DNA from 2 places in the Sinorhizobium sp. KGO-5 genome. Region 2 is predicted to be linked to the other one. Evidence: riboswitches for the same ligand, from Rfam matches in the RefSeq annotation. Region 2 holds a riboswitch; the other holds the start of a gene.
What was found. Region 2 has a riboswitch for S-adenosylmethionine ahead of BHD07_RS04455 (O-succinylhomoserine sulfhydrylase). Riboswitches for the same ligand answer to the same signal wherever they lie in the genome.
Positions count from the first base shown of each region.

Region 1: it holds a riboswitch for S-adenosylmethionine, as region 2 does, so the genes downstream of both, metA (homoserine O-acetyltransferase MetA) here and BHD07_RS04455 (O-succinylhomoserine sulfhydrylase) in region 2, are expected to answer to the same signal.

Region 1 covers NZ_BDIZ01000008.1:188,051-203,166, reverse strand. Annotated here, with positions in the region: gene BHD07_RS26230 (HpcH/HpaI aldolase/citrate lyase family protein) at 1-601, opposite strand, end outside; gene BHD07_RS26225 (hypothetical protein) at 722-973, shown strand; gene leuD (3-isopropylmalate dehydratase small subunit) at 1,108-1,713, shown strand; gene BHD07_RS26215 (RidA family protein) at 1,722-2,102, shown strand; SAM riboswitch at 2,160-2,237, shown strand; gene metA (homoserine O-acetyltransferase MetA) at 2,301-3,227, shown strand; gene BHD07_RS26205 (aldose epimerase family protein) at 3,308-4,324, shown strand; gene BHD07_RS26200 (CobW family GTP-binding protein) at 4,616-5,605, shown strand; partial or broken gene BHD07_RS26195 (SDR family NAD(P)-dependent oxidoreductase) at 5,609-5,866, opposite strand; tRNA gene BHD07_RS26190 (tRNA-Gly) at 5,961-6,035, opposite strand; gene BHD07_RS26185 (prolyl-tRNA synthetase associated domain-containing protein) at 6,292-6,801, shown strand; gene trxA (thioredoxin) at 6,861-7,853, shown strand; gene BHD07_RS26175 (LON peptidase substrate-binding domain-containing protein) at 7,998-8,678, shown strand; gene BHD07_RS26170 (Trm112 family protein) at 8,687-8,875, shown strand; gene BHD07_RS26165 (ubiquinone biosynthesis hydroxylase) at 8,992-10,224, opposite strand; gene tesB (acyl-CoA thioesterase II) at 10,314-11,198, shown strand; gene BHD07_RS26155 (P-II family nitrogen regulator) at 11,435-11,773, shown strand; gene BHD07_RS26150 (ammonium transporter) at 11,801-13,156, shown strand; gene BHD07_RS26145 (FtsK/SpoIIIE family DNA translocase) at 13,484-15,116, shown strand, end outside.
Region 2 covers NZ_BDIZ01000001.1:935,450-950,565, forward strand. Annotated here, with positions in the region: gene pstC (phosphate ABC transporter permease subunit PstC) at 1-1,327, shown strand, start outside; gene pstA (phosphate ABC transporter permease PstA) at 1,324-2,646, shown strand; gene pstB (phosphate ABC transporter ATP-binding protein PstB) at 2,660-3,475, shown strand; gene phoU (phosphate signaling complex protein PhoU) at 3,564-4,277, shown strand; gene phoB (phosphate regulon transcriptional regulator PhoB) at 4,388-5,071, shown strand; gene BHD07_RS04420 (GcrA family cell cycle regulator) at 5,178-5,699, opposite strand; gene BHD07_RS04425 (aspartate aminotransferase family protein) at 6,112-7,311, shown strand; gene argF (ornithine carbamoyltransferase) at 7,386-8,297, shown strand; gene BHD07_RS04435 (hypothetical protein) at 8,442-8,657, shown strand; gene BHD07_RS04440 (Hsp33 family molecular chaperone) at 8,654-9,646, shown strand; gene apaG (Co2+/Mg2+ efflux protein ApaG) at 9,674-10,066, opposite strand; gene BHD07_RS04450 (CDP-alcohol phosphatidyltransferase family protein) at 10,177-10,788, shown strand; gene BHD07_RS04455 (O-succinylhomoserine sulfhydrylase) at 10,828-12,012, opposite strand; SAM riboswitch at 12,056-12,134, opposite strand; gene BHD07_RS04460 (2'-deoxycytidine 5'-triphosphate deaminase) at 12,210-13,307, shown strand; tRNA gene BHD07_RS04465 (tRNA-Gly) at 13,357-13,431, shown strand; gene BHD07_RS04470 (transporter substrate-binding domain-containing protein) at 13,509-14,294, shown strand; gene BHD07_RS04475 (sterol desaturase family protein) at 14,319-15,116, opposite strand, start outside.

The DNA of each region.
Region 1 (15,116 bases), on a different contig from region 2:
AGACCGCGTCGATGACGTCGAGCCCGCTGCCGCGCGCGGCAAGAAGAATCTGCATCAGCCACGGAACGAGATAGGTCCGGCCCGGAAAGGCGGGCACGCCCGTCTCCTTGCGAAGATCGTTCAGCCCGACGACGAAGCAGTCCAGCCGGCCGCCGGAGGTGCGGCCGGTCTCGGCGATCGCCGGCCCGTTCACGACCCCGCGCGGCGTCTCGATCATCGCCCAGAGCCTCAGCTCATCCGGCGCGTCCCTTTCCGCAACCCAATCGAGCGCGCCCTGAATATCGGCGGGGCTTTCGACCTTGGGCAGGAGGATAGCATCGGGCCGCGCGGCAAGAGCCGCTGCGAGATCGGCCTCGCCGAAGCCGGAGCCCGCCGCATTGACGCGGATGACCGTTTCGCCCTGCGGCCGGTTGCCGGCAAGATGCCGGACGAGCGCATCGCGCGCCGCAGCCTTGCGGTCCGGCAAGACGGAATCCTCGAGGTCGAAGATCACGGCGTCCGCAGCCAATTCACGAGCCTTGGCGAGCGCGCGCTGATTGTCGGCCGGAACCGAAAGCACCGAGCGGCGCAGCCGCACGGGATGGTGGTCGATCGCTCTCATGCCGTTCCCTGTCATGCCGTTCGTTGTGCCTGCCTTTCAACCTTTGCGCAAGACGAGACGGGCGGCCCTCTTGCAAGCGGCGTGGCCAGCACCCACATGCCGAGCAGAAAGGTGACAATCATGCAAAGCATCCGCTCCGTTCTCTTCACGGCCGCCGCCATCACCATCACGCTCGTGGCCTTCGTGTTCACCGCCTCGCTCGCCCTGGCGCTCGCCGGGATCGCCGCCATTATTGCGGTCGGCAGCGCGATCGCCGCCAAGCTCAACGGACGGCCCGTGCATGTTCGAGCGGGGGCACGCGCCAATCCGGGAAGCACTCAGCGCGAGATGCGGGTGTGGAACGACGGGCGCGGGACGATCATCGATCTTTAGAATCGGATTGCCGGAAGCGGGAGAAGCGGTTTTCCGCCCGCATCCCGCTCCATGAAAGCAGATTCTCCTTCATTTCGGCGCAAAACTGATCTAAACGCTTCTCGAACATTTCCGCTGAAATCGAAGGCCAAGTCATGGACAAGTTCGTCAAGCTCACCGGCGTTGCCGCTCCCCTGCCCGTCGTCAACATCGACACGGACATGATCATTCCGAAGGATTACCTGAAGACGATCAAGCGCACCGGTCTCGGCACCGGGCTTTTCGCCGAGGCGCGCTACAACGAGGACGGCACCCCCAACCCGGACTTCGTCCTCAACAAGCCTGCCTATCAGAACGCCAAGATTCTCGTCGCCGGCGACAATTTCGGCTGCGGCTCCTCGCGCGAGCATGCACCTTGGGCGCTCCTCGATTTCGGCATCCGCTGCGTCATCTCGACCTCCTTCGCCGACATCTTCTACAACAACTGTTTCAAGAACGGCATCCTGCCCATCGTCGTCAGCCAGGAAGACCTCGACAAGCTGATGGATGACGCCAGCCGCGGCTCCAATGCCATTCTCACGGTCGATCTCGAAGCGCAGGAGATCACCGGTCCGGACGGCGGCTCGATCAAGTTCGAAGTCGATGCCTTCAAGCGCCACTGCCTGCTGAACGGCCTCGACGATATCGGCCTCACGCTCGAAAAAGGCCGCTCCATCGACAATTACGAGAAGGCGACCGCCGCTTCCCGCCCCTGGGCATGAGCTGTCGGATGACGCGCAAGCTCATCTCGTCCGGTTCGCCCTTCGAAAAGACGGCAGGCTATTCGCGTGCCGTCGCAAAGGGCGACTGGTGCTTCGTCTCCGGCACGACCGGCTACGACTACGCCACCATGACCATGCCGGAAACGGTGGAGGAACAGGCCCGCAACTGCCTGAAGACGATCGAAGGCGCCCTGAAGGAAGCCGGCTTCTCGCTGTCGGACGTCGTTCGCAACCACTACTACGTCACCGATGCCAGCTTTGCCGACCGCGTATTCCCGATCTTCGGCGAGACCTTCGGCGAGATCCGCCCGGCCGCGACGATGATCGTCTGCGACCTCATCCGCCCGGAAATGCTGATCGAGATCGAGGTTACGGCATTTCGGGGATAAGGCCGCCCCGACGCCGGCGAATCCTTTTTCATTGACCGCGCGGCCCTCCTCGCGCTATCTACGATCCGTGGTGATTTGGCCGGCCGGCTTGCAGCCACGTTAAAGAAGTCGCTAAAGGGCCGAGGGAACAATGGATTTCCGAGGACCGGTCGCGATCGTTTCGCCGCCGGTTTTTTTGTATTGATCGAGTGGACGCCCATGCCCATCAAGATACCCGATACGCTGCCCGCCTTCGAAACGCTCGTTCACGAGGGTGTGCGGCTGATGACCGAGACCGAGGCGATCCGCCAGGACATCCGGCCGCTGCAGATCGGGCTCTTGAACCTGATGCCCAACAAGATCAAGACCGAGATCCAGATGGCGCGGCTGATCGGCGCCACGCCGCTTCAGGTCGAATTGACGCTGGTCCGCGTCAACGGCCACCGGCCGAAGAACACGCCCGAAGAACATCTGCTCGCCTTTTACGAGACCTTCGAGGAAGTGGAGGCCCGTAAGTTCGACGGCTTCATCATCACCGGCGCGCCGATCGAGACGCTCGAATACGAGGAGGTCACCTACTGGAAGGAGCTGCAGCGCATCTTCGATTGGACGACGACCAACGTCCATTCGACGCTGAACGTCTGCTGGGGCGGGATGGCTGCGATCTACCATTTCCACGGTGTTCCGAAATATCCGCTGAAGGAAAAAGCCTTCGGCGTCTACCGCCACCAGAACCTGCAGCCCTCTTCGGTCTATCTGAACGGCTTTTCCGACGATTTCGCCGTGCCCGTTTCGCGCTGGACCGAGGTGCGCCGCGCCGATATCGACCGGGTGCCGGATCTCGAAATCCTGATGGAATCAAAGGAAGTGGGCGTCTGCCTCGTACACGAGAAGAAAGGCAACCGGCTCTACATGTTCAATCACGTCGAATATGATTCGACGTCCCTGTCGGAGGAATATTTCCGCGACGTCGATGCCGGCGTGCCGATCAAGCTGCCGCACGACTATTTCCCGCACAATGACTCCGCACTTCCGCCGCAGAACCGCTGGCGCAGCCATGCACATCTCTTCTTCGGCAACTGGATCAACGAGATTTACCAGACGACGCCCTACGAGCTGGCAAAGATCGGAACCGAAGCGCGTTGACGTAAAAAGTATGACTTTCCGGTTGCCGCCTCGGCGGAAATGCAGCAGGTTGACGCCGACTCGCGGAAATGGGGAGATGCATGGGAACAGACACGGAAATCTTCGGCCACCTGCCCTCCGGCGAGCCCGTACAGCGCGTGACGCTTAAGGGCGGCGGGTTGACGGCGTCGGTGATCACATGGGGCTCGGTCATCCAGGATCTTCGGCTCGAAGGCCATGCAGCCCCGCTCGTGCTCGGCTTCGAGGATTTCGAAAGCTATCCGGCCCATTCCTCCTATTTCGGCGCGACGCCCGGGCGCAACGCCAACCGCATCGGCGGTGGCCGCTTCGTGCTCGAAGGCAAGACCTATCAACTCGAGCTCAATGAGAAGGGCGCCACGCATCTCCACGGCGGCAGCGACAATATCGCCAAGCGCAACTGGTCGATCCTCAGGCGGGCCGAAGACAGCGTAACGCTCGAGATCACCGATCCGGACGGCCGCGCCGGCTACCCGGGCAATTGTACGATCACCTGCACCTACACGCTGAAACCGGGCGGCACGCTCAACGTCGTCTACGAAACTGAGACCGACGCACCGACCCTCGCCAATGTCTGTCAGCACAGCTATTTCAACCTCGACGGCGGCTCGGACGCATTCGACCACGACATCATGATTGCGGCAGACCACTACCTGCCCACCGATGAGCGGCAAATTCCGACGGGCGAGATCCGCCCCGTCGCCGGCACCGCCTTCGATCTTCGCGAAATGACCTCGCTGAGAAGGCAGCTGGACGGCGACGGAATCGCTTACGACCACAACTTCTGCCTCTCGCCGGAACGGATGCAGAAACGCTCCGTGGCGCTGGTACGCAGCATCAATTCCGGTGTGTCGCTGGAAGTGCTGACGACGGAGCCCGGCGTGCAGCTCTATACCGGAGAAAAGCTCGACGTTCCGGTTCCCGGCCTCGACGGCCGCCGTTACGGCCCCTTCGCCGGCCTCTGCCTGGAAACCCAGATCTGGCCCGATGCGGTGAACCACGAAGGTTTCCCGAAGGCGGTGCTGAGACCCGGCGAAACGCTCCGGCAGGAAACGGATTACGTTTTTACGAAAAGCTGAGGCAGCGCAGGCCGTTAGAGCACTTTCAGTTTCACCGTTTCATCGAACAGTGAAACGCTTCCTGTCGCTCCTATCCGACGCGATAACCGCCATCCACCGGCAGCGTGAGACCGGTAACGAATTCGGCTGCGGCGAGGAAAGAAGAGAGCCCCAGCGTTTCAGTGTCAGAATCGGACTTGACAACCCCCGGCGACGTTACGTTATTACATTCAAGAAAACGAAATGTAATAACGTATCCACAAAGCCGGAGCATTGCCTCCGGCCGTCCATGCGACAGTGAGGTTCTCGTCAATGCCCGATCAGCTTGTCCCCACCCCCGTCACCGTCCTCACCGGCTATCTCGGAGCAGGAAAGACCACGCTTCTCAACCGCATCCTCTCCGAGCCGCATGGCAAGAAGTTCGCGGTCATCGTCAACGAGTTCGGCGAGGTCGGCATCGATAACGATCTCATCGTCGATGCCGACGAGGAGGTGTTCGAAATGAACAATGGCTGCATCTGCTGCACGGTGCGCGGGGACCTGATCCGCATCATCGAGGCGCTGATGCGCAGGCGCGAGCGGTTCGACGGCATTCTGATAGAGACGACGGGCCTCGCCGACCCCGCGCCGGTCGCCCAGACTTTCTTCGTCGACGAGGATGTCCGCTCCAAGACACGGCTCGACTCCATCATTACCGTTGTCGATGCCAGGCACCTTCTCGGCGAGATCGACCGCGCACATGAAGCGCAGGAGCAATTGGCCTTCGCCGACACGATCATCCTCAACAAGACCGATCTCGTATCGCCCCAAGGGCTGCAGGCCGTGGAGGATCGCATCCGCCGCATCAACCCGACGGCCGGAATCCTGAGGACGCAGCGCTGCAATCTCGAGATCGCCAGCCTGCTCGATCGCAATGCCTTCGATCTCGACCGCATTCTCGAGGTCGAGCCCGACTTTCTCGAAGCGGACCACGGTCATGAGCATGACGACCATGTCACGAGTTTCTCTCTGATCGAACGCCGACCCGTCGACCCGGAAAAATTCTTCCGCTGGCTCCAGACGACCGCCCGGGCCTTCGGCACGGACATGCTGCGGATGAAGGGCATCATCGCCTTTGCCGGCGACACCGACCGCTATGTCGTCCAAGGCGTCCACATGCTGGTGGAAGGCGACCACCAGCGCCCCTGGAAGGAGGGCGAAGAGCGCGTCTCGCGCCTGGTCTTCATCGGCCGCAACCTTCCGAAGGACATCATCGCCGACGGCTTCATGGCATGCTGCGCGAGCTCGGCCGACGTCGGATAGGCGTCAGCTTAGCACGATGCCGCCGTCGACATTCAGCGTCTGGCCGGTCACGAAAGCCGCATCGTCCGAAGCAAAGAAGGCCACCGCACCGACAACATCCTCGGGATCGCCGATGCGACGCATGGCGGTTTTGTCCTGCCACGTCCTCCTGACCGCGGGATCGTCGAGATTGACCCGACCCATATCGGTGAGAATGATCCCGGGGCACACCCAGTTGGCGGTGATCCCGTCGGCACCCACTTCCTGTGCCAGCACACGCGTCACGGAAAAACGCCGCTTCGCTCCCGCTGTAGCAACGCGGCGCCAACGAAAATGCCCGAAGGGCTCATCAATCTGCTGAATTGTCCGAGGAATTTGGAGCGGGTGAGGCGATTCGAACGCCCGACCCCAACCTTGGCAAGGTTGTGCTCTACCCCTGAGCTACACCCGCTCATAAGACCCAGGCCCGGGGGTAGTCGATGGACCAGGGGTGTCGCCCGTCTTGCGGCGACGGGCGCTATATGGCCCAAGCCCTTTTCAAATGCAACAGGGAAATGACGCGAATGCCAAGAATTTTTTCGCGAGCGCGTTCGAAGACCGGGAACGCCGCGTTTCCGGCCGCGCTGCGCCGCGCATGAGATTGCGGAACCTCTCGCTCCTCTTTAAAGCAGGCCGAGAGAAAATGGCGACGGCAGGAAGGATGGAGCATGAGCAAGGCTGAGCCGAAGACTGCGGAAGACCTCTTCCGCTTTCTCGACGAACTCGGGATCGAACACAGGACGAAACGGCACGCGCCGGTCTTCACGGTCGCCGAATCGGTGGCGCTGCGCGATGAAATCCCCGGCGGACATACAAAAAACCTGTTCCTGAAGGACAAAAAGGACAATTATTTCCTTCTGACCGTCGAGGAACACGCGACGGTGGACCTGAAGACCGTTCATCAGATCATCGGCGCTGCAAGCAAGGTCTCCTTCGGCAAGCCGGAGAAGCTGATGGAGTATCTGGGCGTGATACCGGGCGCCGTCACCGCCTTCGGCGCGATCAACGACACCGAGGGCAAGGTGAAGATCATTCTCGACGAGACCCTGATGGCGTTCGAGACGGTCAACTGCCATCCGCTCTCCAACGACCAGACGACCTCGATCGCGTCGAAGGACATGCTGCGCTTCATGGAGGCAACCGGGCACGAGCCGCTTGTCTTGAAAGTGACGGCCTGACATACGATCTTTGGCGCGAATGCATGAAGCCGGACGCCCAAGTCCGCGAGGAGAGAAGAATGAGCGGTAGCGACAATCCCTATCAAGGTTCCTTCGGCACCCAGATGACGGGCTCGGCCTCTTTCGGCGGACAGCCGGCAAGCACTTCGAGCGCCCCGAACGGCCCGATCCCGGACGACCTGATCAGGGAGACGACAACCGCCGCCTTTACCCGGGACGTGCTCGAGGCATCGCGCCAGCAGCCGGTGCTCGTCGATTTCTGGGCGCCCTGGTGCGGGCCCTGCAAACAACTGACCCCCATCATCGAGAAGGTGGTGAGGGAGGCCGCCGGCCGGGTGAAGCTCGTCAAGATGAACATCGACGACCATCCATCGATCGCCGGCCAGCTCGGCATTCAGTCCATTCCCGCGGTGATCGCCTTCATCGACGGGCGCCCGGTCGATGGTTTCATGGGCGCCGTGCCCGAAAGCCAGATCAAAGAGTTCATCGATCGGATTGCCGGTCCGGCCGCAGACGACGGCAAGGCAGAGATCGAGAGCGTGCTTGCCGATGCCAAGGCGCTGATCGATGCAGGCGATGCGCAGAACGCCGCCGGACTCTATGGTGCCGTTCTCCAGGCCGACCCGGAAAACGCCGCGGCTGTCGCCGGCATGATCGAATGCATGATTGCGCTCGGGCAGGTCGCCGAGGCGCGCCAGGCGCTTTCGGGCCTGCCGGAAGCACTCGCCGCAGAAGCGGCCGTCGCCGCGGTCTCGAAAAAGCTCGACCAGATCGAGGAGGCCCGCAAGCTCGGCGACCCGGCCGCGCTGGAGCGCCAGCTCGCGCTCGATCCGGACGACCACGCGGCACGGCTCAAGCTCGCCAAGCTCCGCAATGTCGAGGGCGACCGCACCGCCGCCGCCGAACATCTTCTGACGATCATGAAGCGCGACCGCAGCTTCGAGGACGACGGCGCCCGGCGCGAACTGCTGTCGTTCTTCGAGGTATGGGGACCGAAGGATCCGGCAACGATCGCCGCGCGGCGCAAGCTGTCGTCGATTCTCTTTTCGTAAGCGGCCTCCGCGTCGAAATTTTCAGCTCCGCCCGATCGATTCCGGTGTATTTCTCCCTTGAGATTTCGAAGGGCCGCACCATTTTTTGGTCCTACGGCACCGCGCCTCGATGAGGCGCGGCCGCTATCTGCAGGGTCTGTCGGAATGCATGTCGGAAATGCGCGCTATCTCGGTCCGAAGGACTTACCGGAGATTCTTCCGGTGTTTCCCTTGACGGGCGCGCTGCTGCTTCCCGGCGCACAGCTTCCGCTCAACATCTTCGAGCCGCGCTATCTTGCCATGTTCGACGATGCGCTCGCCGGCAACCGGCTGATCGGCATCGTTCAGCCCTCCTTCGCGGAAGGCCGCAACGAGATCGACGCCTCGTCGGTGCCGGCGCTTTGCCAGGTGGGCTGCATCGGCCGGATCACCTCTTTCGCCGAGACCGGCGACGGCCGCTACATCACCTCTCTCACCGGTGTGTGCCGCTTCCGGCTTTTCGCAGAGGTGGCCGGCTGTCGCGGCTACCGCCGGTTCCGCATCGGCCCCTTCGGGAGCGATCTCGAAAATCCGGACGACGAGAGCCTCGTCGACCGGGAGGCGCTTCTCGCAGCCTTTCGGGCCTATCTCGACGCCAACAAGCTCGAAGCCGACTGGGAAAGCGTGGAACGCGCAAGCAACCGAACCCTCGTCAACTCCATGGCAATGATGTCGCCCTATGGACCGGCGGAAAAACAGGCATTGCTGGAGGCCCCCGACCTGAAGACGCGGGCCGAAACGCTGATCGCCATCACCGAGATCGTGCTCGCCCGCAATTTCGGCGACCTCGACAATATTCTGCAATGAAACGAGCGATGGACATCAACGCCAGCAAGGTCGATCCGAAACTCCTGGAACTGCTCGTCTGCCCTCTGACAAAGGGCCGCCTCAGCTACGATCCGGAAGCCAACGAACTGGTGTCCGAAAAGGCCCGCCTCGCCTATCCGATCCGCGACGGCGTGCCGATCATGCTGGTCTCCGAGGCGCGCAAGATCGAGGATTGAAGATCGATGTTTCGGCGGTCAGGCTGCCTGATCTGCCGTGTGGTTTGCCCCTCTCCGCGGGTTTGACGCGAAACTGGCCCTTCTCCCCATGCGGACCCCGGCGCAAACGGTGGCGTTCAAATCGGCTCGCCGGCGAGCAGCCGCGGATCGGCTCTGCCGGGAGTGCCCGCCGCTTGGCGGATGAAGAACTTCTTGAGCGACGGCAGGCGATCGACGAGGCCGAGGCCGAGATCGCGCACGACCCGCACGGGCATGATGTCGTTGGAGAAGAGCCGGTTGAGGACATCGGTCGTAACGCCCATCCGGAAGGTATCGAAGCGTCGCCACGTCTGGTAGCGCTCCAGAACCGCGAGCGAGCCGATATCGAGGCCCAGGCGGTCCGCCTCGACGATCGTTTCGGCGAGGGCCGCGACATCCTTGAAGCCGAGATTGAGCCCCTGGCCGGAAATCGGGTGGATGCCGTGCGCGGCATCCCCGGCGAGCGCGAAACGCGGCGCGACGAAGTCGCGGGCAAGCGTGAGGCCGAGCGGGAAGGCACGCCGGCCGCCGACCACCTTGAGACGGCCGAGCTTATGGCCGAAACGGCGCTCCAGTTCCTCCTCGAAGATGAAATCGTCCTCCTTCACCAGACGCTCGGCATCATAGGTGCTCTCGGTCCAGACGAGCGAGGAGCGGTTATTCTTGAGCGGCAGCGTCGCGAAGGGACCGGCGGGCAGGAAATGCTCCTCCGCCGTCCCGCCATGCGGGCGCTCGTGCTCGACCGTGGTGACGATGCCCGACTGGCCGTAATCGAACTCCACGACCTTGATGCCCGCCGCCTCGCGCAGCCTCGAACGAACGCCGTCGCAGGCGACCAGCAGCCGCGCCTCGATCGTCTCGCCGCCCGCCAGAGTGACGGCGACGGAATGATCTCCGCTCCGGAAACTCTCCACCACGGTCGACTGCCGGATCGGGGCGCCAAGTTCGTCGCAGGCGCGGCGCAGCGCACCGACGAGCGCCGTATTCGGCACCATATGAGCGAAGGGGCGGCCGCCGCCGCCATTGTCCTCGCCCTCGCCCCCGCCTTCGAATGTAAGGAATACCGGTCGGACCGGATCGGCCGTCTTCGAATCGGTGATCACCATCCTGCGGATCGGCTCGGCCTCGGGCGCGATCGCCTGCCAGACGCCCAGGACGTCGAGCATCCGCTCGGCAGCGGCGGCGACGGCCGATGCCCGTTCGTCCCTCTTCCACACGCCTTCCGGCGCGGCATCGACGACCATGACATCGAGATGGGGGGCCGCCTTTTTCAGCGATACGGCAAGCGAGAGGCCGACATAGCCGCCCCCGGCAATCAGAACGTCGATCATCCGTCTCGTCTCCCGTCGCACTTGAAGCATCATCTCGTGCCTATATAGATCAATGCCAACGCCGTTCCTACCATCGGAGACCGCCGAAAATGTCGCGCCCTACCGAGACCGCCACGCCCATGGATGCGCTCCTTGCAATACTCGACCTCGAGAAGCTCGAGGAAAACCTGTTCCGGGGCTTGAGCCCGCAGGTCGGCTGGCAGCGGGTCTTCGGCGGCCAGGTGATCGGCCAGGCGCTGGTCGCCGCCCAGCGCACGGTCGACGGGGGCCGCTACGTTCACTCGCTGCACGCCTATTTCATGCGTCCGGGCGACCCTTCCGTTCCGATCATCTACGAGGTCGACCGGATCCGCGACGGCTCGAGCTTCGCGACGCGGCGCGTGGTGGCGATCCAGCACGGCAAGGCCATCTTCGCCATGTCCGCCTCCTTCCAGTACGACGAGGATGGATTCGAGCACCAGTTCGACATGCCGGAAGTGCCGATGCCGGAGACGCTGCCGGGCGAGCAGGAACTCAAGGAGAAGTTTCTCGTCCACGCGCCGGAGGCGATCCGCCGCTATTGGGAGCGGCCGCGGCCGATCGAAATCCGGCCCGTCTCGCTCGAACACTATTTCTCGCGCGCAAAGGCGTCACCGAAGCAGGACGTATGGGTGAAAGCGGTCGGGACGGTGCCTGACGAGCGCCATCTCCAGGCCGCGGTCCTCGCCTATCTTTCCGACATGACGCTCCTCGACACGTCGCTTTACGCACACGGCACATCGGTCTTCGACCGCAGCCTCCAGGTCGCCAGCCTCGACCACGCCATGTGGTTCCACCGGCCCTCGAAAATGGACGATTGGCTGCTCTATACCCAGGACAGCCCCAGCGCGCATGGTGCCCGCGGAATGACCCGCGGCAGTCTTTTCGACCGCTCCGGCGTTCTGATCGCCTCTGTCGCGCAGGAAGGATTGATCCGCAAAAAGGCAATTGCGTAATTTTTTGCCATTTTTCGGATTCTGCTCATATTTTAATCATTCCGACTGGCCTATTTTCAGCGTTCCGCGGCAGCCCCCTCGCCGAACGTGTTTTTTCCATTAGATTTCAGTGGTTTGTTCTGCCTCATCGAATCTGGCACGCCCCTTGAATGTAGCTGTCCGGTTGCCAGCGCGTCAGGCGCTCAAGCAGCAAGGAGAGACGGCCTCCGCTGGAGGCAGACAAGGATGGGAACTCGATGAAAATTGTGATGGCCATTATCAAGCCGTTCAAGCTCGATGAGGTTCGCGAAGCCCTCACTGCCGTTGGCATCCAGGGTTTGACCGTGACCGAAGTGAAGGGCTACGGCCGCCAGAAGGGGCACACCGAGATTTACCGCGGCACCGAATATGCCGTGAGCTTTCTGCCTAAGCTGAAGGTCGAGATCGCGGTCGCGACGGAGATCGTCGACAAGGCCGTCGAAGCCATCGCTTCGGCCGCCAAGACCGGCCAGATCGGCGACGGCAAGATCTTCGTCTACTCGATTGACCATGCCGTGCGCATCCGCACCGGCGAGACCGACTCAGAAGCGTTGTAAACCACGCCGTTCAGGGAGCTATTTTCGATGTCGTCATTCACCCTTTCCAACTCTCTTCGACGCGTGGGAGCGACTGCTGCCGCGATGCTCGCGCCGGTCGTCGCGTTTGCCCAGGAAGCGGCGCCCGCCGCGGCCGCAACGCCGGTGCCGGACAAGGCCGATACCACCTTCATGTTCCTTTCGACCCTTCTCGTCCTGTTCATGCTGATTCCGGGCCTCGCCCTATTCTACGGCGGCCTCGTGCGCGCCAAGAACATGCTGTCGGTGCTGATGCAGTGCACGGTCATCGGCGCCGTCATGATGATCGTCTGGGTCGTCTACGGTTATTCCTTTGCCTTCGGCGGCTCGACGAGCGCCTATTTCGGCGGCTTCGCCAAGCTCTTCCTCGCGGGCGTGACCGTCGACAGCACCGCGGCGACCTTCTCCGACGGCGTCGTCATTCCGGAATATCTTTTCATGCTGTTCCAGATGACCTTCGCCGCGATCACCCCGGCGCTCATCGTCGGCGCCTTTGCCGAGCGCATCAAGTTCTCGGCCGCGATCCTCTTCGCCATCCTCTGGGCGACATTCGTCTATTTCCCGATTGCGCACATGGTCTGGGACGCCAACGGCCTGCTCTTCGGCATGGGCGCGCTCGATTTCGCCGGCGGCACCGTGGTCCACATCAATGCCGGCGTCGCCGGCCTCGTCGGTGCATTCATGGTCGGCAAGCGCACCGGCTACGGCCGGGACATGATGGCCCCGCATTCCATGACCCTGACGCTCGTCGGCGCTGCCATGCTGTGGTTCGGATGGTTCGGCTTCAACGCCGGCTCCAATCTCGAAGCCTCCGGCGGTGCGGTTCTCGCCACCGTCAACACCTTCCTCGCAACGGCTGCCGCAGTCCTTTCGTGGTCGCTCGTCGAGACGCTTACGCGCGGCAAGGCTTCGATGCTCGGTGCCGCATCGGGCATGATCGCCGGGCTCGTCGCCGTCACGCCGGCGGCCGGTATCGCCGGTCCGATGGGCGCGATCATCATGGGCCTGATCGTCTCGCCGCTCTGCTACTTCTTCGTCTCGGTGATCAAGAACAAGTTCCACTATGACGACACGGCAGACGTCTTCGGGGTGCACGGCGTCGGCGGCTTCTTCGGCGCGATCGCGACCGGCGTCTTCGCCTCCTCCTCGCTCGGCGGCATCGGCTATGCCGACGGCGTGACCATGGGAAGCCAGTTGATGACCCAGATCACGGCCGTCGCCATCACGATCGTCTGGTGCGGTATCGTATCCGCCATCCTCTACAAGGTGGTCGATGCGCTTGTCGGCCTTCGCGTATCGATGGAAGCGGAGCGGGAAGGGCTCGACCTCTCCTCGCATGGCGAAGCCGCCTATCACGCGAGCTGAGCAGCGTCGGCAAACGACGCCGCCAAAAGTCCCGTCGCGGTCCGCAGTCTGCGGATCGCCCTTGGCCCGGATCTCGCGATCCGGGCCTTTTTTCGCTGCATACGCGCCCCCAACGGCAATTTTGCCGGCACACGCGCATGGTTAATGTCACATTAACCCTACTTCGCTTAGGTTGATTCCATGGGCACGCAATGTGCCCGGAGCATCCCGCTTTTCGCCCTGATTGAGGGTGAGAAGGCTGCTCCTCACCAAAAGGGCTGGAATATTCATGGGCGGCCTTTTCGCGCGCTCTCGTTCCGGCGGATCGAAACGGGCAAAGCAGGCAACATGAGCAGAAGCAATACCGCAACGCTTGACAGCCGTTCCAACCGGTTCGTGCTGACCCACTTCGTCTGGCGGCAGATCGCCTCGCTGGCGGGGTTCGTTCTCGTCGGTGCGCTGGCGCTCGCCATTGCCGCCCTTTCGACATGGAACGTCGCGGATCCGAGCTTTTCCTATGCAACTTCGAACGAGCCGACCAACCTGCTCGGCTATGGCGGCGCCGTCTTCGCGGACATCTTCATGCAGTTCTTCGGCCTTGCGAGCGTCGTGGCGCTGCTGCCGGCCGTCGCCTGGGCTCTCGTTCTCATCCGCGGCACGCATTTCGACAGGGTGCTCAAGCGGCTCGGCCTGTGGTTCGCCGGCTCGGTGCTGGCGAGCGCGGCCTTGAGCTGCGTTCCGGCGCCGATCACCTGGCCGCTGCCGAATGGCCTCGGAGGCGTCTTCGGGGACATGATCCTGCGTTTTCCCGCGCTCTTCACCGGAACCTTCCCGACGGGCACCTTCGCGACCGTACTCGCCTGCCTCTTCACCGCACCGGCAGCCTGGTGCCTCGTCTACAGCGCCGGCCTCATCGGCGTCAGCGAGGATGAAGAAGCAGAACCGGCCCCGGAGCCTGCACCCAGCAAGGCGCGCACCATACGCGACGAACTCGAAGAGGAAGACGAAGAAGGCCCCCTTACGGTGCTGATGGGCTCGCTCGCCCATATGCGCTACACGGCGCAGGCCAGGCTTCGCCGTGCCTTCGGCATGGGAGCAAAGCCGGCGAAGCGGCAGTATGACGAGCCCTACGACTTCAACAACGACGAATTCGGCACATTGAACGAGCCGGTCCGGCCGAAGGCGCAGGCCGGTCGTATCGAGCCCTCGCTCGATCGCACCGAGCGCCGCATCGTCACCCCGCCGCCGATCACGGGCGACGAAGACGACCCGCCCTTCGATATCGACGAGCGACGGCCCGCCGGCATCCTGCCGGACGACGAAGACGACGTGGCCGCAGACTGGGCTCCGCGGCCTGCACCGCCGAAGCCGGCTGTGGCAATGGCGGGTTCGCGCGTCGCCCCGCCGCCGCCGCGGCCGAAAGCCGGGCAGCGCGTCGAGCGCGAGGCGCAGCGCTCGTTCGTCGATGAAGACGGCGATTTCACGCTTCCGCCGATCCATTTCCTCGCCGAGCCGAAGAATGTCGCGCGCGACGCCTCGCTTTCGGCCGATGCGCTCGAGCAGAACGCCCGCATGCTCGAAGGCGTCCTCGAGGATTTCGGCGTCAAGGGCGAGATCATCCATGTCCGTCCGGGCCCCGTCGTCACCCTCTATGAGCTGGAACCCGCGCCCGGGATCAAATCGTCGCGGGTCATCGGTCTCGCCGACGACATCGCCCGTTCCATGAGCGCGATCGCCGCACGCGTCGCAGTCGTACCCGGCCGCAACGCCATCGGCATCGAGCTGCCGAACCAGCGGCGCGAGATGGTCTATCTGCGCGAACTGATCGGCTCCCGCGACTTCGAGACGACCAAGACGAAGCTCGCCATGGCGCTCGGCAAGACGATCGGCGGCGAATCCGTCGTTGTCGATCTCGCCAAGATGCCGCATCTGCTCGTCGCCGGCACCACCGGCTCGGGCAAGTCGGTGGCGATCAACACCA
Region 2 (15,116 bases):
GCCGGCTCTTCTTCTGCTTGCGATATGGCTCGTCGCAGCTCCGATCTATGTCGATTACTCCGTTCGCTCGTCTCTTCCGGAACCGGTCCAGAATCAGGGGGCAGCCACCGTTCAGCTCGCGCTCGGTCAGGTCAAGTCCGTGGCCGCGGGCTTCGAACGCCTGAATGCGGGCGAGGTCGCTGCAATCGAGAACGGTTCGACCAACATGCGGGAAGCCCTGGCCGCCAAGGGCGTGGCGCTTGCCGGCGAGGGCGAGCCTTACATGATCCAGTCCGCCCAGCAGTTCAATGCGATGCGGCAATATAGCCGTTGGCTGATGAGCGCCGTCGTGCTGCTCGTTTCCGTTGCCGGCGGGCTCTACGCCATCCGCAATATCGACGTCCGTTTCCGTGCCCGCAATCGGGTGGAGCGCGTCATGCTCGGCTCGCTCATCTTCGCCTCTTCCATAGCCATTCTGACGACGGTCGGCATCGTCGCCTCGATGCTCTCGGAGGCGGGCCGCTTCTTCACCATGGTCTCGCCCTTCGAGTTCTTCTTCGGCACGGTCTGGGATCCGCGCTTCGCTGCGGCCGGAAGCGGCGGCGCCTCCGGCCAGTTCGGCCTGCTGCCGCTCCTTGCCGGCACCCTGTATATCGCCTTCGTGGCGATGCTTTTCGCGGTGCCGATAGGGCTTTTCGCCGCCATCTACATGGCCGAGTATGCGAGCCCGCGGCTGCGTTCCACAGCCAAGCCTCTTCTGGAGGTGCTCGCCGGCATCCCGACGATCGTCTACGGCTTCTTCGCGCTTGTCACCGTCGGGCCTTTCCTGCGCGACATCTCCGCGCAACTGAACGGTCTCGTCACCGGCAACTACCAGAACTTCATTCAGGCCCAGAGCGTCATCACCGCCGGCATCGTCATGGGCATCATGCTCATCCCGTTCGTTTCGTCGTTGTCCGACGACATCATCACCCAGGTGCCGCGGGCGCTGCGTGACGGTTCGCTCGGCCTCGGTGCGACGCGCTCGGAAACGGTGAAGAAGGTGATCCTGCCTGCAGCACTTCCCGGCATCGTCGGGGCGCTGCTTTTGACGGCCTCGCGCGCGGTGGGCGAGACGATGATCGTCGTGCTCGCTGCCGGCGTCGCGGCGCGCATGCAATTGAACCCCCTCGAGCCGATGACCACGGTGACGGTCAAGATCGTGAATCAGCTGACTGGCGACCTCGAGTTCACCTCGCCGCAGACGCTGGTCGCCTTTGCGCTCGGCATCACGCTCTTCGTCATCACGCTCGGCCTCAACATCTACGCGCTCTACATCGTGCGCAAATATCGGGAACAGTACGAATGACCGAATTTGCCTCCCCGACGGTAAGGGTCTCCACCCGACCTGCCGCAAGCCGACGCGATATCGGCATCAAGCGCCGCTATGCCGCGGAGCGCCGCTTCCGTGCCTTCGGAATCAGCGCCATCGCCATTGGTCTGTTCTTCCTCGCGGTTCTCCTCTGGAGCGTCGTTTCGAAGGGCTATACCGCCTTCCAGCAGACGACGATCACGTTGCCGATCGAGTTTTCCGAGAAGGTGATCGATCCGAAGAACGAACGGGCGACCGATCCGAAGCGGCTCTATACCGCCAACTATCCGCTGCTCGTGCGGGAGGCTCTGGTCAAGCAGCTCGGCCTCGATCCGTCGAAGCGGCCGCTGGTGAAGCAGGCGACCGATATGGTCTCCGCCAGCGCCCGGACGCAACTGCGTGACATCGTCGTCGCCGATCCGTCGGTGATCGGCAGGACGGTTCCCGTCACGCTGCTTGCCGAGGCGAACATCGACTCCGCCTTCAAGGGCCAGATCGACCTGTCGGTCGACGAAGCCAAACGCAAGGTGAAGGATGCGCAGGTCGCGTGGATGAACCAGCTTGCCGAGGCCGGCGTGCTCAAGAAGAGCTTCAACACCGGCATCTTCACCTTCGGCGCATCCAGCCGGCCTGAAGCGGCGGGTGTCGGCGTCGCCCTTCTCGGCTCGCTCTACATGATGCTTATCGTGCTCGTGCTGTCGCTGCCGATCGGCGTCGCCGCCTCCATCTATCTCGAGGAGTTCGCGCCGAAAAACCGGCTGACGGACCTGATCGAGGTGAACATCAACAACCTGGCGGCCGTACCGTCCATCGTCTACGGCCTCCTCGGGCTTGCCGTCTTCATCAACTTCGCGGGCATGCCGCGCTCGGCAGCACTCGTCGGCGCCTTCGTGCTGACGCTGATGACGCTACCGACCATCATCATCGCGACCCGGGCGGCCCTGAAGGCAGTGCCGCCGTCGATCCGTTCCGCCGCACTCGGCCTCGGCGCATCGAAGATGCAGACCATCTTCCATCACGTGCTGCCGCTTGCCATGCCCGGCATCCTGACCGGCACGATCATCGGCCTCGCCCATGCGCTGGGCGAAACGGCGCCGCTGCTTCTGATCGGCATGGTCGCCTTCGTGGTCGACTTTCCGGGGTCGCCGCTGGAGCCATCCACGGCGCTGCCGGTGCAGATCTACATGTGGGCGAACGAGGCAGAACGTGCCTTCGTCGAGCGTACGTCCGGAGCGATCATCATTCTCCTGATCTTTCTCATCTTCATGAATCTCGGCGCAATTCTCTTGCGGCGTCGCTTTGAGCGTCGCTGGTAGTGGGGTAAGGACTATGAACATCATGTCGGAAGCTGCAGTCGAAAAGGCTCTTGAGCAGAAAATGAATACGGTGCCTTACAAGATGATCGGCAACGATGTGTCGGTCTATTACGGCGAAAAGCGTGCGCTCTTCGACGTCAACCTCAATATCCGCGAGAACACGGTCACGGCGCTGATCGGTCCGTCCGGTTGCGGAAAATCGACGTTTCTGCGCACTTTGAACCGCATGAACGACACGATCGAGAACTGCCGCGTCACGGGCAAGATCACGCTCGACGAGGACGATATCTACGATCCGTCGATCGACGTGGTGGAATTGCGTGCCCGCGTGGGCATGGTGTTCCAGAAACCCAATCCGTTCCCGAAGTCGATCTACGACAATGTCTCCTACGGCCCGCGCATCCATGGCCTGGCACGCACCAAGACCGAGCTCGACGAGGTCGTGGAAACGAGCCTTCAGAAGGCCGGGCTCTGGAACGAGGTGAAGGATCGGCTGCAGGAGCCGGGCACCGGGCTTTCCGGCGGCCAGCAGCAGCGCCTCTGCATCGCCCGCGCCGTTGCCGTCAGCCCGGAAGTCATTCTGATGGACGAGCCCTGCTCGGCGCTTGACCCCATCGCGACGGCGAAAGTCGAGGAACTCATCCACGAATTGCGGGCGAATTTCACGATCGTGATCGTCACCCACTCGATGCAGCAGGCGGCGCGCGTGTCGCAGCGCACGGCCATGTTCCATCTCGGCAATCTCGTCGAGGAGAACGATACCGACAAAATGTTTACCAACCCGGACGATCAGCGCACCCAGGACTACATCATGGGCCGCTTCGGCTGATGGCCGAGAGGGGCGGCTCTTTTCCGTCCCTCCCGGTTAAGACCGAACGAGGCCCATTCAGAACAGCGCGTCCCCCGAGGAAACGAATATGTCTCACGCACACATCATGTCCGCCTTCGACGAAGAGTTGAAGTATCTCACGCGCCGCATCTCCGAGATGGGCGGTCTCGCCGAGCAGATGGTCGCGGACTCCGTCCGTGCGCTCGTCAATTCCGATCTCGCCCTGGCCCAGAAGGTGATCTCCGACGACACTATTCTGGACGACGCGGAACGGCAGATCGGCGAAAAGGCGATCGTCACCATTGCCAAACGCCAGCCCATGGCCTCGGATCTTCGGGAGATCATGGGTTCGATCCGCATCGCCGCGGACCTGGAGCGCGTGGGCGACCTCGGCAAGAACACCGCAAAGCGGGTGATTGCCGTTGCCGGTTCAGGCATACCGCGCAAGCTTGCGCGCGGCCTCGAACACCTGGCCGAGCTCGCGCTCGTTCAGTTGAAGGAAGTCCTGGACGTCTACGCGTCCCGTTCGCCGGAAAAGGCGAACAGCATACGCGAACGCGATGAAGAGATCGATGCGATCTACACGTCTCTGTTCCGGGAACTGCTGACCTATATGATGGAAGATCCGCGCAACATCACGCCGTGCACGCATCTTCTTTTCTGCGCCAAGAACATCGAGCGTATCGGCGATCACGCGACCAATATCGCCGAAACGATCTACTATATGGCGACAGGCGCCCAGCCGCAGGGCGAACGGCCGAAGGACGACATGACGTCGACATTGGGTTCCGTGACGGACTGAGATCGCCCGGCATCCGGTGCCTATGCAGAATTGTTCCGGCCGCCTCGGCGCGGCCTACCACCGTGCGCGGCGGCATGACGGCTGTCGTGCGTAGGAAGGAGTCCTACTGAATGTTGCCGAAGATTGCCGTAGTCGAAGACGAGGAAGCCCTGAGCGTTCTCCTGCGCTACAATCTCGAGGCGGAAGGCTTCGAGGTCGATACGATCCTTCGCGGCGACGAGGCGGAGATCCGCCTGCAGGAGCGCCTGCCCGACCTTCTCATCCTCGATTGGATGCTGCCCGGGGTTTCCGGTATCGAGCTCTGCCGCAGGCTGCGCCAGCGGCCGGAAACGGAGCGTCTGCCGATCATCATGCTGACCGCGCGCGGCGAGGAAAGCGAGCGCGTGCGGGGCCTTGCCACCGGCGCCGACGATTACGTCGTCAAGCCCTTCTCGACGCCGGAACTGATGGCGAGGGTCAAGGCGATGCTCAGGCGCGCCAAGCCCGAGGTTCTGTCGACGCTCCTGCGCTGCGGCGATATCGAGCTCGACCGGGAGACGCACCGCGTCCACCGACGCAGTCGCGAAGTGCGCCTCGGCCCGACGGAGTTCCGGCTGCTGGAATTTCTAATGTCCTCACCGGGGCGCGTCTTCTCCCGTTCACAGCTCCTGGACGGCGTCTGGGGACACGACATCTATGTCGACGAACGGACCGTGGACGTTCATGTCGGGCGGCTGCGCAAGGCACTGAACTTTTCCAACATGCCGGACGTCATCCGGACGGTGCGCGGCGCTGGCTATTCGCTGGAGAGCTGAGGCCGAAGGTCGCTGCCGCCGTGCCGGCTTGCGGCACGGCAAAGAAAAAGGGGCCTTTCCGGCCCCGATTTTCGTCATGCATCCAGAGCGGGATGAGCAAGGCGCCTCAGCGCATGCGCCGGCGCTCGGCAGAGGGCTGGTAGGCCAGCCGGGCATGGAAGGTGCAATAGGGAGAGGCTTCCGGGGAGTCGTTGCCGCAGAAGTGGAACTCTTCCTTGAGCGGGTCGCCGATCGGCCACTTGCAGGTGCGTTCGGTAAGCTCCGTGAGCTCCAGCCGCCGCGACATCGGCAGGACGATGTTCCTGTCGATCTGCAGCTCCTGGTCCATTTCCAGGTCGACTGCGAGCTCCTCCTTGAGCGCGGTCGCACCGGCCGTGCGGGTCACGGTGCGGGTTACGGAACGCGCAGCATAGTTCGGTGCGCGCGGGGCAGACGTCGCCCGTTTGGGCCGGGCTGCAGCGGTCGTGCTTCCGCCGGCCTTGGCGCGCCCGGGCAGGCTCAGCCGATGAACCTTTCCGATGACCGCGTTGCGGCTGACGCCGCCCAACTGCGCCGCGATCTGGCTGGCGCTCAGGCCCTCCGACCACAGCTTCTTCAGTTTCTCGACCCGCTCGTCAGTCCAGTTCATCTCTGCACTCCCCGTTCTCGGCGTTGGGATGGCGGAATCCGTCACCGCTCTCCGGGAAAAACCCGAAGATTCAACGCGATAATACTTTTGGTGACTAGGTCCGCCGCATGCGTCTAGTAATTGAATGTTAACCTACCGGCAGGGTGACTCCGTGGCAAGAGTCGCCGGAATCGCGCCGAATCGATTTCGCGGTTTTCCCCAACTTGCTGTTGGAGCGTTGCATTTTTGCAAGTCCCAGAGTGCGATTTTTTCGCGCTTCGGAATCGGCATCCGCAAAGCGCCTGCAAACCTTGGTTTTGTTGACATCGCGGTGCGAAATGGGAATAGTGCCTGTCGCCGCCGCAAGGCGGCATTTTTGATTTTTATCGGGCCGAATGGTCCGTGCCGCCGCCGGAATGAAGGAGAGCTCGACATGGCCGCAACCACGCCGCTTTACGACACCTATCTGCGCGCGCCGTTGCGTTTCGAGCGAGGTGAAGGCGTTTGGCTGATCGCCGAAGACGGCACGCGCTATCTCGATTTCGCTGCCGGTGTCGCGGTGAACTCGCTCGGCCATGCCCATCCTCATCTCGTCGAGGCGCTGAAGGCGCAGGCCGACAAGGTCTGGCATCTGTCCAATCTCTACGAGATTTCGGGGCAGGAAAGCCTTGCCCGGAGGCTGACCCAGGTGACCTTCGCCGATCGGGTGTTCTTCACCAATTCCGGTGCGGAAGCGCTCGAATGTGCGATCAAGACGGCGCGGCGCTATCACTTCGCCAAGGGGCACGTCGAGAAGTTCCACGTCATCACCTTCGAAGGTGCTTTCCACGGCCGCACGCTCGCAACGATCGCCGCCGGCGGACAGCAGAAATACATCGAGGGCTTCGGGCCGAAGGCGCCGGGCTTCTATCAGGTCCCCTTCGGCGATATCGCGGCGGTCAAGAACGCGATCAATGAAGAAACCGCGGCGATCCTCGTCGAGCCGATCCAGGGCGAGGGCGGCATTCGGCCGGCATCGAAGGAATTCATGCAGGGGCTGCGCGAACTTTGCGACGAGTTCGGCCTGCTTCTGATCCTCGACGAGGTCCAGTCCGGTGTCGGCCGGACCGGCAAGCTCTTCGCCCATGAATGGGCTGGCATCAAACCGGATATCATGGCCGTAGCCAAGGGCATCGGCGGCGGCTTCCCGCTCGGCGCGTGCCTTGCGACGGAAGCGGCGGCCGCCGGCATGGTGGCGGGCACGCACGGGTCGACCTATGGCGGCAACCCGCTCGCAATGGCGGTCGGAAATGCCGTGCTCGACGTCGTTCTCGCCGAAGGCTTCCTCGATCAGGTGCGCGAGGTTGCTCTCGTCTTCCGTCAGGGGCTCGCTTCGCTGAAGGATCGTTTTCCGGACGTGATCGAGGAAATCCGCGGCGACGGGCTGATGCTCGGCATCAAGGCCAAGGTGCCCTCCGCGGACCTTTTGAAGGCGATCCGCGCCGAGAAGCTGCTCGTCGTCCCGGCCGGCGAAAATGTGCTGCGCCTCTTGCCGCCGCTGATCACCACCCCCGCGGAGGCGCGCGAAGGACTGGCACGGCTCGAACGCGCCGCGGAGGCGGTGAGTGGCAAGAGCGGCAACGCCGCGGCTTGAATGCCCCGACGTTTCGGATCGATCCGGCCCGGGCGGGGCCGACAAACGGATTCTACGACAGGAAACAAGGCAGTATGACCAGACACTTCCTCGATCTCTCGGCCATGACGGCCACCGACCTCAGGACCATCATCGACGATGCCCGCGTCCGCAAGTCGGCGACCAAGGCAGGCACTGCCGAAAAGCCGCTTGCCGGCAAGATGCTCGCGATGATCTTCGAGAAGCCGTCCACCCGCACGCGTGTTTCCTTCGATGTCGGCATGCGCCAGCTCGGCGGCGAGACGCTGTTTCTATCGGGTACGGAAATGCAGCTCGGCCGGGCGGAGACGATCGGCGATACGGCGAAGGTCCTGTCGCGCTATGTCGACGCGATCATGATCCGCACGACCGATCACCGCCGGCTTCTGGAAATGGCGGAGCATGCGACCGTGCCGGTCATCAACGGGCTCACCGACGATACGCACCCGTGCCAGATCATGGCCGATATCATGACTTTCGAGGAGCACCGGGGACCGGTCAAGGGCAAGACGATCGCCTGGACCGGCGACGGCAACAACGTGCTTCACTCGCTGATCGAAGGCTCGGCGCGCTTCGGCTACCGCATGAACATGGCCGTGCCGCTCGGCTCCGAACCGCATGACAAGTTCCTGAACTGGGCGCGCAACAACGGGGCCGAGATCCTCCTCAGCCACGAGGCGGAGCAGGCGGTTGCCGGCGCACACTGCGTCGTCACCGACACCTGGATCTCGATGAACCAGGAACATCGCGCCCGCGGTCACAACGTCTTCCAGCCCTACCAGGTCAACGGCGCACTGATGAAACATGCAGCGCCGGACGCGCTGTTCATGCATTGCCTGCCGGCGCACCGCGGCGAGGAAGTGACCGATGAGGTCATCGACGGCCCGCAGTCGGTGGTCTTCGACGAAGCCGAGAACCGGCTGCACGCACAGAAATCGATCCTCGCCTGGTGCATGGGCGCGGTGTGACGGCTGAAGGCGTTCTCTTGAAATCTGGACGGTGCAACACGATTTAGAGCGGTGAGCGGGGCCTTCCGATCATCAAATCGGCCAGTCGCCCCACGCCGGCTATCCTGCGCTTGGCGCCCTGCGGGGTTCTTTAAGGCAGAGCAAATGCCGGCGGAGAAATTCGTCCATGACGGGATCAAATGGAATGGCGGGCGGTTGTACCGGTGCGCGCCGGTGCACTCGATGCAAGCCGTGTCGGAAATCAAAAGAAACGAGCGGTTTCCATCCGCATCCCGCATGCAGTTTTTGGAATGGGTCATGGCCACATCCCGGATTGAATCGATCCGCGTGACCATGGTCGAGGCAAGGAGCAAGCGATGACAGAAACAGCGCCGGGACTTGGCGAGTTCGATTTTGCCGGTGACGATCACGTCGTGCCCTTTCAGGTCGAGGGACTCGACGTGCGCGGCCGCGCCGTCCAGCTTGGTCCGATGCTCGATGCCATTCTCGAGCGGCACGGTTACCCGCTTCCTGTCGCGCGGCTTGTCGCCGAAACAGTGGTGTTGACGGTCCTGCTCGGCACGTCTCTGAAATTCGAAGGCAAGCTGATCGTTCAGACACAGGGCGATGGACCGGTCGATCTTGTGGTTGCGGACTTCTCGACGCCGGACCGCGTCCGCGCCTATGCGCGCTATGATGAGGAGGCGCTTGCCGACGCCGAAAAGAGCGGGCGCGTCCAGCCTCATGAATTGTTGGGCAACGGCGTCCTCGCCTTCACGATCGACCAGGGTGCGCACACGCAGCGCTACCAAGGCATCGTCGCGCTTGACGGGGCGACGCTCGAGGACATCGCCGGTGCCTATTTCCGCCAGTCGGAGCAGATACCGACCAGGGTGCGCCTCGCCGTTGCCGAGCTTCTCGACAAGGACGAGAACGGCAAGCCGCGGCACCGCTGGCGCGCCGGCGGCATGGTCGCGCAGTTCCTGCCCGACGCGCCGGATAGGATGCGCCAGGCGGATCTGCCGGGCGGCGACGGTGACGAAGGCCACGAGGATTTCTTCGACGAGGACGACCTCTGGGCGGAAGCCAAGGTGATGGTCGAGACGATCGACACCGATGAACTCACCGATCCGACGGTCGGTACCGAGCGATTGCTGTACCGTCTGTTCCATGAGCGCGGCGTGCGCGTCTATGAGCCGCAGGCGGTCTACGATCGCTGCAGCTGCTCGCGCGAGAAGATCAAGGACGTTCTGGTGGGGCTCGGCAACGAGGATATCGAAGCCAGCGTCGAGGACGGCCTGGTCAAGGTGACCTGCGAGTTCTGCTCGACGACCTACCGCTTCGAGGCGAGCGAAGTCCGCCCGCAATAGGGCAGCCGCGTTGAATTGCGCGCTGGATCAATTAAGCGTGCGGACGAGGCCCGGTGAATCGAGCGAGAAGGCGGGAATGGCGACATCGAAAGTCTCCCCGCCTTCCGCCTCCATGCTGTAATGGCCGAACATCACGCCGGAGGGCGTATCCAGCGGGCAGCCGGAGGAGTATTCGTAGGTATCGCCGGGGTTGAGCAGCGGCTGCTCGCCGATCACGCCGGGGCCGCTCACCTCGTCCACCTGACCGTTCTCGTCGGTGATGTGCCAGTAGCGGGTCATCAGCCGGACCGCGCGCCCGGAATGGTTCGCTATGATGATGCGATAGCCCCAGACATAGCGGCTGTCGTCGGGATCCGACTGTTCTTCCAGGTAGTACGGCTCGACCGTCACTTCGATGTCGCGTGTCAGCGCGCGGTACATGTGCAACACCCTGTTTCAAATCCGTACGCGTATTCTACAGCAATATGGTTTCGTCAAGAATAACGGCGAGATTGTGCGAGTGGTATCAAATTTCCCAGGAGGCAGCGGCAATGCTTGACGGCGTGCTTCGCAGGCGGCTCGATCCGGTTCTGGACAGGTTCGGCGCCGCACTGGCCGGCCGCGGGGTCAGCGCCGATGCCGTCACCATCCTCGGCCTTTGCCTTGGCCTTGCGGCAGCCCTGCTCATCGGTCTCGGCGCTTACCTGCCCGCCGCCGCTCTGATCCTTGTGAGCCGGCTCTGCGACGGCCTCGACGGAGCCGTCGCCCGCGCGAGCCGGAAAACGGATTTCGGCGGCTTTCTCGACATCGTTCTCGATTTCACCTTTTACGGGGCCGTCCCACTCGGTTTCATCATCGCAGATCCGGCTGCAAACGGTCTCGCCGGCGGATTTCTGCTCTTCGCCTTCTATGTCAACGGCGCGAGCTTCCTCGCCTATGCCGTGATGGCCGAGAAGCGCGGCCTGACGACCGAGGTGCGTGGTGCGAAGTCGCTCTACTTCACGACGGGGCTCGCAGAGGCGACGGAGACGATCGTCCTTTTTCTGCTGTCGTGCCTGTTGCCCGGGTGGTTCCCCTTGTTCGCAACCGTCTTCGCGCTCGTCTGCCTCTATACCGCGCTGTCGCGGATCGTTCTCGCAAGACTGACGTTTCGGCAAGACTGACGACAAAGCCCGCTGACGCGGGCTTCGTCATGGTGTCGGTCAGGCGTTTACGCCCTTCAGCGCCCTTGCGAAATCCTCGATGAGGTCTTCGCTGTCCTCGATCCCGGCCGAGAAGCGCACCGTTCCGGCGGAAATGCCGAGTTCGGCGCGGGCTTCGTCGGTGAGGTTCTTGTGGGTGGTCGTCGCCGGATGGGTGATCAGGCTCTTGGAATCGCCGAGATTGTTGGAGATCCGGATGATTTCAAGCGCGTTCTGCAGGGCGAAAGCTGCTTCCTTGCCACCCTTGAGCTCGAAGGCGACCAGCGTCGAGCCGCCGCTCATCTGCTTCGCAATGATGTCGGCCTGCGGGTGATCCTTGCGGCCCGGATAGATGACGCGGGCGACCTGCGGCTGCTCCGCGAGGAAATCGGCGATGCGGCGGGCGCTTTCGGTCTGCTGCTTGACGCGGAGCGGCAGAGTCTCGATCCCCTTCAGCAGCGTCCAGGCGTTGAAGGGCGACATGGCCGGGCCGGTGTGACGGAAATAGTCGTGCAGGTTCTCGTCGATCCACTGCTTGTCGGAGAGCACCACGCCGCCGAGGCAGCGCCCCTGGCCGTCGATGTGTTTCGTCGCGGAATAGACGACGACATGGGCGCCAAGCTCCAGCGGTTTCTGGAACAGCGGGGTCGCGAAGACGTTGTCGACCACCACCTTGGCGCCGATCTGATCGGCGAGCTTGGCGACGCCGGCGATGTCGATCACTTCGAGCGTCGGGTTGGTCGGGCTTTCGAGAAAGAAGACCTTGGTGTTCGGACGCACCGCGTCTTCCCAGTTCTTGAGATCGCGACCGTCGACCAGGGTGCACTCGACGCCGTATTTCGGCGCCAGCGTTTCCACGACCCAGCGGCAGGAACCGAAGAGCGCCCGGGCCGCGACGATGTGGTCGCCCGCCTTCACCTGGCACAGGATTGCCGCGGAAACCGCCGCCATGCCGGAGGCGGTGGCGCGCGCTTCTTCCGCCCCTTCGAGCATGCACATGCGCTTCTCGAACATGTCGTTGGTCGGACTGCCGTAGCGCGCATAGATGAAGCCGTCGGTCTCGCCCTTGAACCGGGCCTCCGCCGCTTCGGAGCTGTCGTAGACGAAGCCTTGCGTCAGAAAGATCGCTTCGGATGTCTCGCCGTACTGGGAGCGGAGCGTTCCGCCGTGGACGAGTTGGGTTGCCGGCCGCCAATTCTTGCTCATGAGAACGTCACTTTCAAAAACAAAAAAACCGGCCGCGAAACGACCGGTTTGACACCCGGCCTTTTTAGCTACTTGTTTAACGTGGCTGCAAGCCGACCGGCCAAATCACCACGGGATAAAGCTCCAATACTGCCTGGCCGCGCTTGCGTCAATTCCCGGAGTTTGGTTTTGTCTGGCAACTGTAAATGAGGATCGGAATGGGGCGCGACACAGGGATTTTGGCCGACCGCGCAATTGCTGCGCTGTATGCCTCGGGACGACTGAAGAGCGAGAAGGCGCTGGATGATGACCAGATCCAGCCGGCCAGCCTCGATCTTCGCCTTGGATCCAAGGCGTTCCGCGTCCGGGCGAGCTTCATGCCCGGCCCTTCTCATCTGGTCGCCGACAAGCTCGACCGGCTCAAGCTGCATGTCGTCGATCTGAGCGAAGGCGCGGTGCTTGAGACCGGCTGCGTCTACATCGTGCCGCTGATGGAAAGCCTGTCGTTGCCGGCAGACATGTCGGCCTCCGCCAATCCGAAGAGCTCGACCGGCCGCCTGGATATCTTCACACGCGTGATTACCGACAGGGCGCAGGAGTTCGACAAGATCCCGGCGGGCTATAGCGGACCGCTCTATCTCGAAATCAGCCCGCGAACCTTTCCGATCGTCGTCAGGCGCGGTTCGCGGCTTTCGCAGATACGCTTCCGCATAGGCCACTCGGTTCTTTCCGAGCAGGAACTGCTGGCTCTGCACGAAAGCGACGTGCTCGTCGCCAGTGACCGGCCGAACGTTTCCGGCGGCGGCATTGCCCTTTCCATCGATCTCAAGGGCACCGGACCGGACGGCCTGATCGGCTACCGCGGCAAGCATCATACATCGGTGGTCGATGTCGACAAGAAAGCCCAGCATGCCGTTTTCGACTTCTGGGAGCCGCTCTACAGCCGCGGCCGCGACGATCTCGTGCTCGACCCGGACGAGTTCTACATCCTCGTGTCCCGCGAAGCCGTCCATGTGCCGCCGCGCTATGCCGCCGAAATGACACCCTTCGACCCGCTCGTGGGCGAGTTCCGCGTCCATTATGCCGGCTTTTTCGATCCCGGCTTCGGCCATGCGTCGGCCGGCGGCAGCGGCAGCCGGGCGGTGCTCGAGGTGCGCAGCCACGAGGTACCGTTCATTCTGGAGCACGGGCAGATCGTCGGCCGTCTCGTCTACGAGCACATGCTGGAACGTCCGGAGGGACTTTACGGCCTCGATCTCGGCTCCAATTATCAGGCGCAGGGGCTCAAGCTCTCCAAGCATTTTCGCGCCGAGTGAGCATTGTGCTTGACAGATCGCGGCTGTTGAGGAAATTTCCGGTTCTGTCGCGGGTGTAGTTCAGTGGTAGAACGCCAGCTTCCCAAGCTTGATGTCGTCGGTTCGATCCCGATCACCCGCTCCAATTCCTCCTTTCATAGAGGCGCCATAGCGCTGCGGATTCTCTGGGTATTGATACTGTCGGCCGTTTTCGCCCCGGGTTTGGCTTTGGCACAGCCGAAGGAACTGCCCCGGCTGTTCGATGCCCGCGAACGGATTGCCAAGCCGGACCTCAGCGGCCTTGCCAGGCTTCGTTTCCTGACCACCGTCGACTTCCCGCCCTTCAACTTCATCGACCAGTCGGGCAAGCTGTCGGGCTTCCATGTCGACCTCGCCCGCGAGATATGCCGTGAGCTGGAGATCGAAGCCAAGTGCCAGATCCAGGCAGTGACCTATCCGGAGCTCATGCCGGCCCTCGAACAGGGGCAAGGGGAAGCGATTGCCGCCGGCATTGCCGTGACTTCGGAGCTGAGGCAGAGTTTCGCCTTTTCCCGCGCCTTCATGCAACTTCCCGCCCGCTTCGTCGTCAACACCAAGGCCGCCGGCGCGATCACCGGTCCTGCCGATCTCGCCGGAAAGCCCGTCGGCGTCGTCTCCGACACCACCCATGAGGCAATGCTCAAGGCATTCTTCCCGAAGCTCGAAGCCAAGGGCTTTCCGGACCGGGACGCACTGCTCTCCGCGCTTCGCGGAGGCACCGTCGCGGCCGCGTTCTCCGACGGCATGCAATTGTCCTTCTGGGTCTCCGGCAACCTCGCCGGGGGATGCTGCGCCATGCTGGAGGGCTCCTATTTTTCCCAACGCTTCCTGGGCGAGGGACTGACGATCATGAACCGCAAGGCCGAGCCGGCGCTGACCCAGGCGATCGACCACGCTTTGCTGGCACTCTCACGCAGCGGCAGGCTTGAGGAGATCTATCTTCGCTATTTCCCGAACGGGATTTATTGAGGCGGCTCCACTCGCGGCTATGCCCTAGCGACGCCGGAACGGGAGTATCAGCGACCACAGGAGCTTCACGGGTGCAACGCGCCCGTAGGCCTTCAGCCCGGTCTCGATCGCATCGTCTCCGCGCGATGGATGGGCGACGTAGGTCGAGAACAACCGATCCCAGACCGAAAGATTGAAGCCGTAGTTTGAATCGGTCTCCCGCTTTTCCACGGAATGGTGGATGCGGTGCATGTCGGGCGTGACGATGACCTGGCGCAACAGCCTGTCGGCGCCTTTCGGCAGCCGCAAATTGGCGTGATTGAACATCGCCCCGGCATTGAGCACGATTTCGAACAGGAGAACGGCGAGTGCGGGCGCGCCGAGCAGGATGATAACCGCGCTCTTCCAGATCATCGACAGCAGAATTTCGAGGGGATGAAAGCGAAGGGCCGTGGTGACGTCGACACCGGGATCGGCATGGTGGACGCGGTGGATGCGCCACAGGACAGGGATCTTGTGAAACACGACGTGCTCAAACCAGATGGCGAAGTCCAGCGTGATGAAGGCGATCAGGCCGGCAAGCGGCGGCGTCACGCCAAGAGCCGGGAGCACGCCGTAGCCGCGCCCCTGAGCCCAGATGGCAACGCCGGTAGCGGCAGCGGGAAAGGCGACGCGAAGCAGGAGGGAGGATAGGACGAGAATAGACAGGTTGGTGACCCAGCGGCGTGCCTTCAGTGCCCGCATCAGCTCCGGCCTCTCCAGCCGCGGATGAATAAGCTCGAGCACTGTCAGCGCGGCGAAGGCGGCGGCAAAGGCCGCGAGCCGCCAGACCGGTTCGGCCAG